DNA from 4 places in the Arthrobacter sp. PAMC 25486 genome. Region 1 is predicted to be linked to each of the others. Evidence: riboswitches for the same ligand, from Rfam matches in the RefSeq annotation. Region 1 holds a riboswitch; each other region holds the start of a gene.

Evidence for each region. A riboswitch is a leader RNA that binds a small molecule or an ion and turns the genes downstream of it on or off. The one in region 1 is predicted to bind thiamine pyrophosphate.
Region 2: it holds a riboswitch for thiamine pyrophosphate, as region 1 does, so the genes downstream of both, art_RS14030 (ECF transporter S component) here and thiD (bifunctional hydroxymethylpyrimidine kinase/phosphomethylpyrimidine kinase) in region 1, are expected to answer to the same signal.
Region 3: it holds a riboswitch for thiamine pyrophosphate, as region 1 does, so the genes downstream of both, art_RS17210 (3-oxoacyl-ACP reductase) here and thiD (bifunctional hydroxymethylpyrimidine kinase/phosphomethylpyrimidine kinase) in region 1, are expected to answer to the same signal.
Region 4: it holds a riboswitch for thiamine pyrophosphate, as region 1 does, so the genes downstream of both, thiO (glycine oxidase ThiO) here and thiD (bifunctional hydroxymethylpyrimidine kinase/phosphomethylpyrimidine kinase) in region 1, are expected to answer to the same signal.

Annotation. Positions count from the first base shown of each region.
Region 1 covers NZ_CP007595.1:1,045,028-1,049,193, reverse strand. The annotation lists gene art_RS04900 (Rne/Rng family ribonuclease) at 1-972, shown strand, start outside; TPP riboswitch at 1,092-1,190, shown strand; gene thiD (bifunctional hydroxymethylpyrimidine kinase/phosphomethylpyrimidine kinase) at 1,180-2,769, shown strand; gene rplU (50S ribosomal protein L21) at 3,168-3,476, shown strand; gene rpmA (50S ribosomal protein L27) at 3,536-3,793, shown strand; gene obgE (GTPase ObgE) at 3,929-4,166, shown strand, end outside.
Region 2 covers NZ_CP007595.1:3,061,604-3,065,769, reverse strand. The annotation lists gene art_RS14040 (energy-coupling factor transporter transmembrane protein EcfT) at 1-221, opposite strand, end outside; gene art_RS14035 (ABC transporter ATP-binding protein) at 218-1,810, opposite strand; gene art_RS14030 (ECF transporter S component) at 1,813-2,463, opposite strand; TPP riboswitch at 2,510-2,627, opposite strand; gene art_RS14025 (DUF4235 domain-containing protein) at 2,793-3,053, shown strand; gene mnhG (monovalent cation/H(+) antiporter subunit G) at 3,248-3,607, opposite strand; gene art_RS14015 (monovalent cation/H+ antiporter complex subunit F) at 3,604-3,879, opposite strand; gene art_RS14010 (Na+/H+ antiporter subunit E) at 3,876-4,166, opposite strand, start outside.
Region 3 covers NZ_CP007595.1:3,794,524-3,798,689, forward strand. The annotation lists gene art_RS17195 (MMPL family transporter) at 1-261, opposite strand, end outside; gene art_RS17200 (MarR family winged helix-turn-helix transcriptional regulator) at 369-953, shown strand; TPP riboswitch at 1,685-1,778, shown strand; gene art_RS17210 (3-oxoacyl-ACP reductase) at 1,851-2,615, shown strand; gene art_RS17215 (LLM class flavin-dependent oxidoreductase) at 2,618-3,955, shown strand; partial or broken gene art_RS23055 (transposase) at 4,058-4,166, shown strand, end outside.
Region 4 covers NZ_CP007595.1:1,893,537-1,897,702, reverse strand. The annotation lists gene art_RS08675 (alanine--glyoxylate aminotransferase family protein) at 1-164, opposite strand, end outside; gene putP (sodium/proline symporter PutP) at 378-1,895, shown strand; gene thiE (thiamine phosphate synthase) at 1,998-2,657, opposite strand; TPP riboswitch at 2,702-2,824, shown strand; gene thiO (glycine oxidase ThiO) at 2,819-4,069, shown strand; gene thiS (sulfur carrier protein ThiS) at 4,079-4,166, shown strand, end outside.

The sequences.
Region 1 (4,166 bases):
CGCGACCTCGTGCTGCGCCGTCTCGTCGAGTGCTTGGGCCGTGATCGGACCAAGCACCAGGTCGCCGAAGTCACCTCCCTGGGCCTGGTCCAGATGACGCGCAAGCGCATGGGCACCGGCCTGCTCGAGGTCTTTGGTGAGCAGTGCGCCACATGTGCCGGTCGCGGCATGGTCACCCACGAAATTCCCGTGGAGCACCGCCGCACGCATTCGCCCGCCGTCGAGGCTGCCGCCGCGCACGCCCCCCGGCACGAGACCCGTGAGGGGGATCGCACCGCCAACCGCTCCACCCGCAGTGAGCGCAAGCGCAACCGGAACCGGGGCCAGCAGCACGATTCTGAGCAGCACGAGGACACGGCGGCTCCGCTGTCCGATGAGGCCGGCGAGGCTGCCCGGGCGCAGAAGGCGCACGAGGTGCGGGCCGCCCTGGCCAACATTGCCGCGGCTTCCCACCACGAGCACGACGGCGGAGAGCACGGCGCCGCTGTCTCGCCGGCTGGCGCTGTGGACGCCACGGAGACGGAAGAAAATCACGACTCCACAACGCTGAACCTGGGCGGGGAAGCCATCGAGCTGCCGCGCGGCCACCGCAGCGAAAGCAGCGACTTCACCCAGCCAAACAATGCTGAGCAGGTCGCTGCCCTGGCCGGACTGGCCGAGGCCTTGGATCAGCTCGTCGCGCCCGACCATGACGGCGCACAGCACGACGAACACGATTCCAGCGGTGGCAGCCGTTCACGCTCACGCCGCAGCCGACGCAACCGCAGCGCCCGCAGCGCACAGGGCGGTGCCGACATGGTGGTGGAAACTTCCGATGCACCTTCGGTGGGCCAGGGTTCGGCGCCGCACGTCAGCGTCGAGATTCCGGCCCCCGCGCAGGTCCAGCACATTCCGGCGGAGACGGTTCCGGCAGTGAAGAAGAGCAGCGAGCCCATCATCTTGGGTGTTGGGGTGCCAGCCTCTGAGCTGTAGCACCGAGCTAAACTGACCCGCAGAGGACGGAGAAAATTCACGGTTTTGACGTGTTTTTCGCCGTCCTCTGCGGGTCAGTTTGCGTTTGGGGCCGGATGGTTGCGTTTGTGGGTAGGGTGGAGCGTGACACGGGGTGCCAGGCCACAAGGGCCGGCTGAGACAATACCCGTTGAACCTGCCCGGCTAGCACCGGCGAAGGGATGTCCCATGAGCGCCACAACACTCTTTTCACCTGCCCACGAAGCAACTGGCACCGCACAATCACCGTGGAAACACCCGCGGGTATTGAGCATTGCCGGCTCCGACCCATCAGGGGGAGCCGGTATCCAGGCCGACATTAAATCCATTTCGGCCCACGGTGGCTACGCCATGGCAGCCATTACGGCCCTCACGGCGCAAAACACGCGGGGCGTGCAGGGCGTGCATGTCCCGCCGGCCGAATTTCTGCGTTCCCAACTGGACGCCCTCGCCTCAGACATCACCATTGACGCGGTAAAGATCGGCATGCTCGGAACTGCCGAGGTGATGAATACGGTGGGCGAGTGGCTGGCGCACACCCGGCCCTCCGCAGTCGTGCTTGATCCGGTCATGGTGGCAACCAGCGGTGACACACTCATGGCGCCCGAAGCACTCGAGGCTCTACTGGCGCTGCTGGCCAACACCCACCTGGTGACGCCGAACATTCCCGAGCTGGCGGCGCTGCTGGGTCAATCCGAAGTGGGCAGCTGGGCCGAGGCCGTGCAACAGGGCCGGGAACTGGCTGCCGCCCACAACGTCATGGTGCTCGTTAAAGGCGGCCATCTGCCCGGGGAGCAGTGCCTCGATGCGCTGGTGGGTGTGGACGGCGCCATCCAGGAATTCACTGCGCCGCGGATCCACACCGCAAACACGCACGGGACGGGCTGCTCACTATCGGCGGCCGTGGCAACACTGCAGGCGCGCACGGGGGACTGGGGGCAGGCGGTGGGCACGGCCAAGGCTTGGTTGGTGGGGGCATTGGAGGCCTCCGAAGTGCTGGACGTAGGCGCAGGCGCCGGTCCCATCCATCACCTGCATGCCCTGTGGGCGACTGCCGCACCCAGCCTTGACGCCTTCAGCCGGGTGCTCTGGCAGGATTGCGCACCGCAGCGTCAGGCGATCTTCGGTCTCGACTTCATCAAGGAACTGGCGGCGGGCACCCTGGCCCGTGACCGCTTTGCCTACTATCTCGCCCAGGATGCCCTCTACCTGGCCACTTACTCGCGTGTGCTGGCCAGGGCAAGTGCCCTGGCGCCGACCGAGGCCGAGCAGAAGTTTTGGGCCGGCGGCGCCCAAAACGCCCTGGATGTTGAATTGGCCCTGCACCGGGATTGGCTCAGTCATTACCCGCTCGATTCCCCGGAAGGACCGGAGCAGGAAGGACCCGAGCTGGGCCCGGTCACGAAACACTATGTTGACCACCTGCAGGGTGTGGCCTTCTCCGGCAGTTACGGTGAAGTCGTGGCGGCCGTGCTGCCCTGCTACTGGCTGTATGCGGAAGTGGGCCGGGTGCTGCACGCCGACTACCTGGCCCGTGCGGGCGGGCACCCCTACGGGACCTGGCTGCAAACTTATGCCGACGACGACTTTGCGCAGGCCACCGCCACAGCCGTGGGCATCATGGACGCGGCAGCCCGGAACGGCTCAGCCGCGGAACGCACCCGCATGCGCCGAGCCTTCGCCCACTCGGCCCAATATGAGGTGGATTTCTTTGCCGCACCGCACCAACAGTTCGCCGGCCCCGGTGGTGGTGTCACGCCGTCGAACGTGTCTTGGTGATTAAGACCACCCGTCTTCGGTGAAAAAGGCGGCGCGTCACGGGCAGAAATCGCACATCAGCGGCTCAGGCACGCTAAAGTTGTTCAGTACGGTTTGCTGAACTCCGCTGGAATGCCCTTGCAACACTGCGTTGCGCAGGGCGCCCTGAGGAACGCGAACCAGTGTCATTTGCTCCCGGAGCTAGAATTAGCGTATTCTTGATCTTCGGTGCTTACGCCAACACCTAGGGCAACCACTCCATGGCAGAACTCCATTGAGGTCCACGGCGTTGAGGCACATAGTATGCACCCCGCGTCTGTTCTATTTTGAACTGCGGCGCATGCGGTTGGCGGCGATCAAATCTGATCCAAGCCGGCATAAAAACTTTGTAATAAACGTCGAGAGAAGTGAGTTCCCCAGTGGTGTACGCGATTGTCCGCGCAGGCGGCCGTCAAGAAAAGGTTTCCGTTGGAGACCACGTGACCATGAACCGCGTCCCCGGTGGAGTTGGCAGCACGTTTGAGCTGCCCGCTTTGCTCCTGGTAGATGGTGACAAGCTCACCACCGCCGCGAAGGACCTGGCTAATGTAAAGGTTACGGCTGAGAAGTTGGAGGATCTTCGCGGGCCGAAGATCGTCATCCAGAAGTACAAGAACAAGACCGGTTACAAGAAGCGTCAGGGCCACCGTCAGGAACTGTCCAAGGTCAAGATCACTTCAATCGCTTAATAAGCGATCAAAAGTTCGATCAACTTAGAATCTTTTAGTAAAAAGGCAGGCATTTTCAAATGGCACATAAAAAGGGTGCGAGTTCCACTCGCAACGGCCGTGACTCCAACGCTCAGTACCTGGGTGTAAAGCGCTTCGGCGGTCAGGTTGTCAAGGCTGGCGAAATCATCGTTCGCCAGCGCGGCACACACTTCCACCCCGGCGTAAGCGTCGGCCGTGGCAAGGATGACACGTTGTTCGCATTGGACGCAGGCGCAGTCGAGTTCGGCACGCGTCGTGGACGTCGCGTTGTCAACATCGTTGCAGCTGCGGTCTAATACCAAAGCTTTTCTCAGTGGAGCGGACCGCCTGGTCCGCTCCACTGGCTTTTAACACACTGCCCGGCATCAGGGGCAGGTCCCTCGCGGACTAGAATTGGTGCACCAGCGTAAATTCAATTCAAGGAGATTTCATTGGCCAGCTTCGTTGACCGGGTTGTTCTGCACGTATCCGGCGGGACTGGCGGCCATGGCTGCGTCTCGGTTAAACGTGAAAAGTTTAAGCCTTTGGGCGGGCCCGACGGCGGTAAGGGCGGCGACGGCGGCAGTGTCACCTTCCGGGTCAGCGACCAAACCACCACCTTGCTTGACTTTCACCACGCCCCCCACCGCCGCGGTGGCAACGGCCAGCCCGGCATGGGCGACTGGCGTG
Region 2 (4,166 bases), 2.0 Mb from region 1:
GCGAACAGGATGGGCCAGCCGCGTCTCAGCAGCATGCGCAGGCTCAGCCCGGCCAGCGGCAGCAACGCGCATTCAAGCACCAGCGCCACCGTTGCAGAGACCCAGTCAACGCTGATCAGCAGCACGATGGTCAGCACCATGCCTGCACCCAGTTTGGCTAGGGGATTGGCGCGGGCCAGCAGTGCTGTGGAGCGCGGGACGGCGATGATGTCGACGCTCATGAGTGCACCACCTTTCCGCGCCCGGCGGGGGCCACCGTTGGGCGGTCACCATCTAACATCTCGGCGGGAGCAGGAGGACCAAGGACCAGCTGTGCCCCGCCCAACACCTCACTGAATGCGGCGTCGTGCGTCACGGAGACCACGGCAGTGCCGGCATCGAGCAGCTCGGTCAGCAGTGAGGCCAGTTCGGCCCACGTGTTGGCATCCTGCCCAAAAGTGGGTTCGTCCAGCACGAGCACCTGTGGGCTGGCGGCCAGCACGGTGGCCACCGACAGCCGGCGTTTTTCACCGCCCGAAAGCGTGAAGGGATTCGCCTCCGCCAGGTGTTCGAGCCGCAGGCGTGCCAGGAGTTCATCCACCAGATCGCCGCCGCGCCCCAAAATATTGGGTGCAAACAGCAGCTCGTCCCTGACCGTGCCGGCCACAAATTGGTGCTCGGGCTCCTGAAACACCGTCCCGATCCGGCTGATCAGCTCGCGCCCGCGCCATTTCAGCGGGGCCGGTCCGGCTCCCCGGGCCAGCTCCGGCAGCGCAGTGAGCACCCCGCCGGCAGGCGGCAAAAGTCCGGCCAGGGTCAGCGCCAGGGTCGACTTCCCTGCACCGTTGGGCCCCGTCACGCTCAGCGCCTGCCCCGCGCTGACCTGCACGGAAGGCACGACGGCGGCCGGCACCACCGGGTGCCGCTTGCGTCGCTTAGTGCGGGAGACAGCAAGGGCCTCCGCCTCCAGCAGCAGGTGCGTGCCGGCGTCGTCCATGGCATTGCGGGGCCGCACCGCCGGGATATAACCGGGCAGCCAGATGCCGGCTCCGGCCAGCGTTTCCCGGCTCTGGGCCAGCACGGTGGCGGGCGGACCGTCAAACAGCACCCCGCCGGGCTCGCCCAGGGCGGCCGGGGCCAGAACCACGATCCTGTCCACGACCTCGAGCCAGACGGAGACGCGGTGCTCCACCACAACGAGGGTGGCGCCGGTGTCGTCGAGGCTGCGGCGCACGGCGTCGCGGACCTCGACGACACCGGCCGGGTCAAGGTTGGCGGTGGGCTCGTCAAGGAGCAGCAGGCCGGGGCGCATGGCGAGCATGCCGGCCAGGCCGAGGCGCTGCTTTTGCCCGCCGGACAATGTGGAGCTGGGGTGATCCAGGGGCAGGTTCAGTCCCACCGACTCCAGCGACTCGTGGACGCGGTGCCAGATTTCAGCGCGCGGCACGGCGAGGTTTTCAGCACCAAAGGCAACATCGTCGCCAATGCGCGAGAGCACCACTTGGGCGTCGGGGTCCTGCTGCATGAGCCCTGCCCGGCCGCGCGATTCCGCCACAGGGCGGCCGTCAATGAGCAGTTCACCCACCTCGTTGGCGTCCTCCTCATCACCCAACACGCCGGCCAGTGCGTGCAGCAGGGTGGACTTGCCGGCGCCGGACGGGCCAAGGAGCAGCACCCGCTCCCCCTCCGCGATCTCCAGATCAAGGCCGTGCACGGCACGTTTGCTGCGTCCGGAGTGTTGCCATCCCCAGCTCTTCGCGCTGATGCGCGCCGGGGCGCCGCCGTTGTGACCGGCAGAATTGTGGGTGGCCGGATAGCCTCGCGCACCCACGGCTACACCACTCGTTCGGTTGCGGCGTTGCGCGAGGGCAGGTTGGCCAGGGCCCCCGTACGTGCCAGTCCGCGAACAGCCAGCCAGGACACCAAGCCGGCAATGATGGTGCCTGAGATCATGGCGAGGATTACGTAGACGAGTTTCCACTCAAACGCCCACGCGATGTTCCACACCAGAGAATCGTTGAGGCCGAGGGCCAGTCCGGCCAGTGCACCGGCCACGAGGGCCACCGGCAGGTTGAACTTTTTGTAACGGAACAGGGCAAAGCCGAGTTCCGCGCCCAGGCCCTGAACGAGTCCGGAGAGCAGCACAGTGAAACCAAAGTGCGTGCCCAGAAGGCCCTCAACACTGGCGGCAATCAGCTCACAGTACAGTGCTGCACCGGGTTTGCGGATCACGAGTCCACCCAGCACGCCGGCGATCAGCCAGCCGCCGCCATAGAGGGCTCCGACGGGCGGGAATGCGACGGTGAAGGCGCTGATCAGGCCGTAACCGGCGGACCAGAGCCAAAAGATGACGCCGAGGGCCACACCGAGAACCGAGACAACAACTATGTCCACCACCCGCCACGTGCTTTTGCCGTTGCCTGAACGTTGCGTGTTTTTTGGGGCGTTTTGTTGGGCTGATGCGCCCGTGAATGACTTGCTCATGTTTCCTCCTTCGCAGGAGGGGCGGCTGCAACGGGATTTCCGCGCAGCCGAAGAGAACTCGACTCCCTTCGCCGGTACTAACCGGAGCAGGTTCGAGGGTCTGCGGCGAACCGCACTCTCAGCGCCGCTACCCAGGTCGGGTGGACGCTCCCCTGTCGTGTTTGAATTGCGGCTTCAGTTTACCCCTGGCTCCTGCCGGGGGCTAATGCATCCGTCATGATGCAAGGTGGCCCCCTTGCCGGCGGCGCCCTCATGAAACTGTCGCAAGGCGTTAGGCTGATCGTAGGCTTTTGCCCGCCATGTCTGGTCACAGAATTCAGGAGTCCATTATGAACATTGTCGTAAAATTGCTCGGTACCGGTGTGAGCCTGGGCGCAGGCTTCGTCGCCAGCAAACTGGTGGACACCGTCTGGGAGAAAAGCACAGGCAACAAGCCGCCCAAGGACGGGGCGGATCTGGAGAACAGCCTGCGTTCGGCGCTGGTCTTCGCGTTGGTGTCCTCTGCTGTGGCAGCCATCATCCAGACCCTCGCCGGTCGCACAACACAAAAGGCCATCGCACGCTTTAGTAAGCACCCCGACGAGGTCTGAGCACCCGCCCGCTTGCATGTGCACTGTCATTCACGTTGAAACAGCAGGTTCCGGCCAGTTTCGGCCGAATACGGCGCCGAACTGGCAGTTGTTGCCCTCCCAGCCCTGTGAGAGGGCTGGGAGAGGGCAACAACTGTCAGTTCGCGGAACGATATTCGGACGAATACCCAAAGGGGTCGCGGGCGGAGGGGTTGCTAGTCCTTGGCGTCGTCGACGGCGGCCGCCACTACCTGGTCCAGCTCGTCAACACTGAGCAGTTCCGGGCGGCGGTGTTTGGTGCGGTAACCCGCCCTGCCCACCATGTGCGCTGAGACTGGAACGGTCAGGAGCTGAAACAGCCAGGCCACCAGGAGGATGGGTAGCAGCGACCACGCCTGCATCTGCAGGCCCAGGGCTGCCAGCATCAGCAGCAGCCCCAGCACCTGGGGCTTGGTGGCTGCGTGCATGCGGCTCAACAAGTCCGGGAAGCGCAGCAGGCCAATAGCGGCCGCAAGGCTCATGGTGGCGCCAACCAAGAGGAAGATTGCCGTCAAGACATCGATGAAAGTGTTCATCCGTCCTCCTTCTTGTGCGCTACAAACCGGGCAACCGTCACCGAGCCGATAAAGCCAATCACCGTCAACACCACCAGCAGTGCCAGGTTGTCCAGGTGTTTGTTCATCGCCATCTCCGTGGCCAGTGCAGCCCCAAAGATGGCCAGTAAAACATCCGCGGCGATGACCCTGTCAAGCAGTGACGGGCCCTTGGCGATGCGGTAGATGGTGCCCGCCGAGGCAAGCGTCAGCAAGGCCGCCACAATCAAAATCACTATCTCCATGGCGCTCATGGTGTCTCCTCACGGCCGAGAGTCTGCGCATACGTCACCATGGGCGCGCCTGCCCGTTCAGCCTTCACGGCAGCCAGTTCTGCCTTCGTTCCCATGACTTCAATCAGCCTGGCTTCAAAGTCTTGGATGTCCGCGCGAATCCTGTCCACATCAGCGGGCGTGGGCGCGTTCATGGCATGCACATAGAGAGTTGCCGATCCCCTGTCCACCTCAACCACCAGTGAGCCGGGAATGAGGGAGAGCACGTGGCCAACCGCCGTCATCATAAAATCCGAGGGGCTGCGCAA
Region 3 (4,166 bases), 1.8 Mb from region 1:
AGCGGGGATTTCATCGGAGTCACGGAACTCGCCTTGCAACTTTTGCACCTGAGTGGCGTCGGCAGAAGAGGGAAGGTACGCGGTGGGGTCATTGGATGAAACCTCACTGACCTTGCCAAAATATGGTCCACCGATTGAACCGCCGGCGAACCAGACGATGATGATCAACGCGGGCAGGAGGATCCTCAGCCACTTTTTGGCGCTTCTCGGTGGCTTATCGTGGCGGGTTCCACCGCTGCTCGACTGCAGTGTCTTAGTCATGGGTTCATCTCCGGTAGCTGCACAATTTTAATCTAGTTTAGCTAGCAAGTAACCCAGCTTGCAACATGTGTGGATCTTTATATTGGGGGAAGGATAGAATTATCACCATGGCAAGTATCGAGGCAACCCCCGCACCATTGCCGCCCAACATCTACGACGTCAATGCCGCCGACCCGAAGAGTCAACTAATCGACCGATCGGCGATGGCCACCGAAGACGTGGCGCACATCGGTGAGCTCATGGCCGCGCTGGGCAGGCTGCGCACCGCGGAGCAGCAGCTCTCGGATGCATCGCTGAAATACATGAAGTTGAACCAGTCGGACATGCGGGCCCTGCACTACTTGATCGTCACGGCCAACACCGAGACAATTGCCACCCCCGGAGCCATTGCCAGCCACCTGAAGATTTCGACGGCGTCAACCACCAAGCTGCTGGACCGGCTGGAGAATGCGGGTCACATCACCCGGGCGCCCCATCCCAGTGATCGCCGTGCCTTGGCCATTTCCATCACGGCCAAAACCCGCCAAGCAGCCATGGACACCGTGGGGCGCCAGCAAGCCAAGCGATTCCATGCGGCAGCACGGCTCAGCTCGGCGGAACGCGATGTGGTCATCCGGTTCCTTGACGACATGACCAAGGAAATCGCTCTTACGGATGAGGCCTGGGCCCAACCTGGCGCCAATTCCGGCTGATCACTGCGCCGGCACGAAGCCGCCAGCTCGCGACCAGGTGGTGGAGCCGGCACGCCGGGCGGGGATCCCGCCAGGCCGTCCGGCACCGCACGAAATGGTCCCAAGCCCACGAGATGATTGATGAACTCACCTCCGGAGGACACCGGGCGCGGGCCCGGACTTCCCCGCTACCCCGACACGGTCCTTGCAGGCCCTGGCCTTGGGGGCCGGGCGGAAAGACCTGCATCAGGTGGCTTGGCACCACGGCACCCCAACCGGTCCCCGCAACGCCAAAGCGGCCACGAAATCACGTTTCCTGGCCATCCGGATCCGCCCGGCCCATCGCGATATCCCGCTGGATGAGGATCATTCCCTGCCCGAGGGTGGATGCTGGTGGCATGGCCCGTGCACGAGCCGGCACCAACCGATTACTGGATCAGCGCCCTGCCCGCCGACACGCCCCTGAAAACTCTCGTCAGGCTCGCCAAGAGCGACAAGCGCATCGAGCATGACTACCGGGAACTAGAGAACGGGCTCGGCCTGGACCGCTTCGAAGGCCGATCCTGCAGCGACCACCACCGCCACCTCACCCCGGTCACCGCGGCCCAACTCTTTTCACCAGAAAGCGGCTCCCCACCCCAAAAGACCGCCAGTTTCCACGGGGCAGCCACAGCAACACTTCGCAACGCTGAGTCGAAGCGGGAGGGCGCAGCGTTGCCTGCCGCCGTCCGAACCGTGGTAGCTTGGGCCGTGGACACGACACGGGGTGCCGCCTGGCGGCTGAGAGTTAGACCCGTTGAACCTGATCTCGATAATCCGAGCGAAGGGATGCCGGTCCTGCAGCAATGACGAAGTGTGCCCTGTGCCTGTCCTTCGCGCATTCCTGGCATCCTTTCGCCCCGCTGAAAGGTGTACGACATGCAAATTAAAGACCAGATTGTACTGATTACCGGAGCCGGCCGCGGACTAGGTGCCGATGTGGCCCGTTCCTTCGCCCGGGAAGGTGCCAGAGTGGTGCTGAACTACCGCAACAGTGAGGCGGCGGCACGGGAACTTGCCGCTGACATCGGATCGGAACACGCCATCGCCTTGCACGCCGATGTCACCCGCGCCGACGCGGTCCAGGCCTTGGTGACTGCCGCAGCCGATCATTTTGGTGCGCCCATCACCACCGTCATTAACAACGCTTTGCCCGATTTTTCCTTTAACGGCGACGGGCGGTCGAAGGCTGACGGCATTGGCTACGGCGAATTTACGGCACAGTTTTCCGGCGTTGTGGGGGGTGCGCTGAACACGATTCAGGCGGTCTTGCCGGGCATGAAGGATGCCGGGTTCGGCGCCATCGTGAATATTGGCACCAACCTGTTTCAAAACCCCGTGGTGCCCTATCACGACTACACCGCGGCCAAAGCTGCTTTGCTGGCACTGACGCGCACCTTCGCTGCCGACCTGGGTCCGTCCAAAATCCGTGTGAACATGGTCTCCGGGGGGTTGCTGCGCACCACCGACGCCTCTGCCGCCACACCCGAGCAGGTCTTCGACTTGATCGCTGGCGGAACACCTCTGCGCAAGGTCACCACGCCGTCCGAATTTGCTGATGCAGTGCTGTTCTTCGCCTCACCTTGGTCCCGGGCCGTGACGGGACAAAACCTCGTGGTCGACGGCGGACTGGTGATGAACTAGTGATGGGAATTGTGGGCGCCACCAGCACGCGGCAAATGCACATCAACGCTTTCCTCTTCGGTGCGGGGCACCACACCATGGGCTGGCGGCATCCGGATTCCAGCGCCGACCGTGTCGGGGAAATATCCTATTTCGAGGAGCTGGCCCAGCTGGCTGAAAGCGGCTGCCTTGACGCGGTCTTCTTCGCCGACGGGCACAGCGTCAACCGCCAGTATTCAGCAGGCGTGCCCTCGCTTTTGGAACCGATCACGGCACTGAGTGCCATCGCCCGGGCCACGAAACACATCGGCCTGGTCACCACGGTGTCCTCCAGCTTCTACACGCCCTTCCATGCCGCCCGCATGCTGGCCTCCCTGGACCACATCAGCGGCGGCCGGGTGGGCGCAAACATAGTCACCTCCATGTTCGACGCCGAGGCGCAAAACCATGGATTCGCCGCTCTGCCTAAGCACGCTGAGCGCTATGAGCGGGCGGATGAATTCGTCCGGGTGATCCAACGGCTCTGGGATTCCTGGTCAGACCAGGCGTTGCTCAAAGACCGGGAGTTGGGAACATTTATTGATCCGGAACAGATCCAGCCGATCAACCACACCGGGAAGTATTTCTCCGTGGCGGGGCCGCTGAATGTCCCCCGTTCCCCGCAGGGCCAGCCGGTGCTGTTCCAGGCCGGTTCCTCGGAGGCAGGACGGGATTTTGCTGGACAATTTGCCGAAGCCATTTATTCGGTGTCGTGGGACAAGGACTCCGCCATCGAATTCGCCACGGACATGCGTGCGCGACTGGCTGCTGCCGGACGAGGAGGGGCCACGGTGCCGATTCTTCCCGGCCTAGTCACCTACGTCGCCGCCACACGCGAGCAGGCCATGGAGAAAAAGCGCGCATTGGACGCCTACCTGGACATTGACACAGCCATCGTCCAGCTCAATATTTTCACGGGGATGGACTATAGCGGGCACGGACTCGATGACCTTGTGGCCCCGCTGCCCCCGGTAGTAACCTTCACGGGGCCCCAGGGCCGGTACCTCACGGTGCAGCGCATCATTGCGACGATGGCGCCCACCTTGCGCGAATTGCTGGGTTTTTTGGCCGCCGGCGGTGGCCACGCCACCATGATAGGCACCGCCAACGAGGTGGCGGATGAAATTCAGGAATGGTTTGAGTCTGGGGCCTGCGATGGATTCAACCTTATGTGTCCCGCCTACCCTGAATCGCTCCGAGATTTTGTGGGATTGGTGGTGCCCATCCTGCAGGAACGGGGGATCTTCCGTTCCTGCTATCAGGGGAGCACCCTGCGGGATAATTTGGGCCTGGCGCGTCCCCAGCCCAGTAGTGCCCCGTAGCGAGGTGTAACACCTTCCGGTGAGGCATGGCCTTGAACGTGGCGCGGCCACCGTGGGTCCTTCCAAGAAACTCTCACATCCCCCTCGAAAGGACACCTCACGATGGCCGCGCCTGTCATGCCCGACCCTGCCGGCGTACTTTCGCTCATCTTTGGGAGACGTATCTGCTGATTTGATCAGCCACCTGCCGCAACCCCTGGGCAACGCGCTG
Region 4 (4,166 bases), 850 kb from region 1:
GTGCCCCAGACCAGGCGCAGCCCGTTGCACGTGGCGTCCATCACGTCGATGAACAGAGGGTCGAGGTGGCCCAGAATTGGATGCCCCAAAGCCGCGATGGCTTCCGGATAGCAATTGGTGGGGCCGGGGCCAAAAAGATGCCGGAAGGTGAGTGCGGTGCTCATGGTGCTCCTTTGCGCCTGACGTTGCTTGCCACCCAGCATAAGCACGGCGCTCATGAAGCCCGGGTGCGGCGCGCATGAAGGAATTCTCTATCAATCTTGATACGGTGTACGCACCAGTCCCACTATTGGCGCGTACTCTTTGCGAAGTTGCGCATCCCCGGCGGATGCCATCGATGATCCGATGAAGTGTCACAGAACGCAAAGGAATACCAAGTGTCAGACAATATTTTTCAATTACTCGCCATCGGCGTTTATATGGCGGGAATGCTCGCCATTGGCTACTTCGCCTTCAAAAAAACGGACGACCTGGACGACTACATGTTGGCCGGGCGCGATCTCAAGCCAGGTGTTGCCGCTCTCTCGGCTGGAGCTTCAGATATGTCGGGCTGGCTCATTATGGGCCTCCCCGGGGCCATCTACCTGTCGGGACTGGTCGAGGCATGGATTGCCATTGGGCTGACCATTGGCGCCTGGCTGAACTGGAAGTTCGTCGCGCCAAGGCTGCGTTCTTATACGATGATTTCGCAAAATGCCATCACCGTCCCCAGCTTTTTTGAGAAGCGGCTCAAGGACAATTCACATCTGCTCCGCATCACCGCCTCCGCCGTTATCCTGGTGTTCTTTACCTTCTATGTGTCCTCGGGCATGGTGGCCGCCGGCAAGTTTTTTGAGGGTTCCTTCGGCTGGTCATATCTGCTGGGCATGGGCGTCGTCACTGTCGTCACTTTGACATACACGCTCTTTGGCGGGTTCATTGGGGCAACACTGACCGACGTGGCCCAAGGACTGCTCATGTTTGCCGCCCTCATCGTGGTCCCGGTGATTGCCGTCATTCAAACCGGTGGCGTCGGCGCAACCGTGACGCGCCTGCAAAGCATTGACCCCGACACGTTGAACCTGTTCAAGGGCTTTGGCGAGGGAAACAGCCTGGTGTGGATGATCGGAATCTTTTCCACGGCCGCATGGGGGTTGGGCTACTTTGGACAGCCGCACATCATTGTCCGCTTCATGGCGTTGCGTTCCCCGCAAGACGCCAAGGCCGGCCGTCGGATCGGCATTGGCTGGATGTTCTTGACCGCGGCCGGGGCCGTGAGCACGGCGTTGATCGGCATTGGCTACTTTGCCGACAACCCCGACTTGACGTTGGCGGACCCGGAAACGGTGTTCCTGAAATTGAGCCAGGTGTTCTTCCACCCGTTCGTGGCGGGCCTGGTCCTGGCAGCCGTGCTGGCCGCCATCATGTCCACCATTTCCTCCCAGCTCATTGTGTGTTCCTCGGCGCTCGTCGAAGACCTGTACAACATGACAGGACGGGAGTCCTCGGCCAAGAAACAGGTGATTCTTGGCCGCCTGGGCGTGTTGGTGATCGCCGTCATTGCAGCCACCATTGCCTTGGACAGGAATGCAAGCATCCTGGAGCTGGTGTCATTTGCCTGGGCCGGCTTCGGTGCAGCGTTCGGCCCGATTGTGCTGCTGAGCCTTTACTGGCGCAAACTCACGGCCAAGGGCGCCCTCGTCGGCATGATTGTGGCGACGGTGACGGTGTTTGTGTGGGGCAAGACGCCAGTGCTGCATGACGCGATGTATGAAATCGTGCCCGCATTTATCGTGAACCTGCTGGTCGCCGTCATTGTTTCCCGGTACACCTACAAGGAGAACTCCGTGATCGAGGGCGAATTCGACGCCATGCTGGAAGATTCCGCCCCGAGCAAGGTCGCAGCCAACAGCTGAACCGGGCGGGACGGCAGCGCCGGTTTCCGGAACGGGGATGGATTTTGAGGTCGCCCAGCGACCGAGGAAATCTTACTGCCCGCGAGGAAACCGACGCGGACGCTACCCCAGCGCAGGCAGGCGGGAGAGCAAGGCCTGGGCGGCCGCCGTCGGATCTTCGGCGTGGGTGATGGCGCGAACAACAACAATCCGGGAAGCTCCGGCGTCGACCACCTGGTCCACAGTGGACAAATCCACCCCTCCGATCGCGAACCACGGCTTCGTCGTGCCGAGCGAGGCGGCGTGTTCCACGAGGGAGAGCCCGACGGCGGCCCGGCCCGGTTTGGTGGGGGTGGCCCACAGCGGGCCCACGCAAAAGTAGTCGGCCTCGGAGGCTGCCGCGGCGGAAGCCTGAGCAGGATCGTGGCAGGACAGCCCGATTGAAATCGCAGGCCCAACGAGCGAGCGGGCGGCCGGCAGTGGCAGGTCCTGCTGGCCCACATGGAACACGGGGGCTCCGCTGAGCGCGGCGATGTCGGCCCGGTCATTCACGGCCCACAACTTGCCAAACTCGGCCGCAACGGAGCGCAACACAGCAAGTTTTTCCAGCTCTTCGGCAGCCTCGATGGACTTGTCGCGCAACTGGATGATGTCCACACCACCGGCATACGCCGCCCGTAGGAAATCGGCAAAGTCACCTTGATCGGCGCGGGAATCCGTACACAAATACAGGCGGGCGGAGGCCAGGTCGGGGACAGCGGACGGTGCGGCGGAAGCGGACATGGCGTCATGGATGGCAGAAGTGCTGTGCATGTCTCATAGACTAGTGCAGTACCGCGGGAGCCAGTGAAGCTGGCTGAGAGGGCGCCGACTACGCCGACCGATTGCGCCTTGAGGGCGCGGAACCTGATCCGGATCATGCCGGCGTAGGGAAGGAGAACATTGTGGCACCCTCCGTGCCTTTGCACTTGAGCCCCGACAAATCAACCACCGGGGTGGCCGTCATCGGCGGCGGCATCGTGGGACTCGGCATCGCCTGGGAGGCCCAGCGTGCCGGCCACACAGTCACCGTGATCGACCCGGCCCCCGCCACCGGCGCCACTTTCGCGGCCGCTGGCATGCTGGCCCCCGTGAGCGAGCTCCACTACCAGGAAGAGCAACTCCTGGACCTCACGCTTGCCGCCGCCGCCCGCTGGCCCGACTTTGCCGCATCCCTGGCCGGCCCCGGTGTTCCGGGTACCGGATTTCGTACGACGCCGACCCTCGTCGTGGGTGCCGACGCTGCGGACCGGCGCGCCCTCGCCGAGCTGCGGGACGTCCAGCGCCGGCACGGGCTCGAGGTCGAGATGCTCACGATCAAGGCGGCCCGGGCGGAGGAGCCGCTGGTGGGCCCGCACATTTCCTGTGCCTTCCGGATCGTGGCCGACCACCAGGTGGACCCCCGCGGAACTGCTGCTGCCATCCGCACCCGGCTGGTCGAGGTTGCCGCTCATCGGGGCGAGTCGGATCCCTTCATTGGCCAGGGTGCTGCGGGACTGTTGTGGGACGGCAGGGGAGTCGAAAAGCGGAGGCGGGTGACCGGCGTCGTGCTTGCCGACGGCACGGAAATCCATGCCCGGGAGGTGGTGGTGGCCAACGGGCTGGACGCCCCGAAACTCCACAACCTGCCGGCTGGGCTCGAGCTGCCGCTGCGCCCGGTGCACGGCGATATTCTGCGCCTGCGCGTGCCCGAACACCTGCGGCCGCTGACCACGGCCACGATTCGCGGCCTGGTGCGCGGGCTCCCCGTGTACATTGTGCCGCGCGAGGACGGCACCGTGGTCATCGGCGCGACCAGCCGCGAGGACCACGGTGCCGGGGTCAGCGCCGGGGGAGTGCACCAGCTTTTGCGCGACGCCCAGGTGCTCCTGCCCGCCGTCGCCGAACTTGAACTACTTGAATGCACGGCCCGCGCCCGCCCCGGAACGCCGGACAACGCCCCGCTGCTGGGCCGGGTCGCAGCTGCCTCGGGGAAGGACATCCAGGGACTCATTATCGCCACCGGGTTCTTCCGGCACGGCGTGTTGCTGACCCCGATCGCCGCCTTGATTGTCCGCCAATTGCTGGGCGACATTACCGACCTGGCCTGGACGGGCTTCCGCCCCGACCGCTTTTCCCCCTCACTCCGCCCGGCACTCGCCGGCCCCACCGCGTAGGAGCATGCCATGCACACGATCGAACTCAACGGCACCACCCAGACCCACCCGGCAGGCACCACGGTCGCCGACCTGGTCACCGCCACTACCGGCCGGG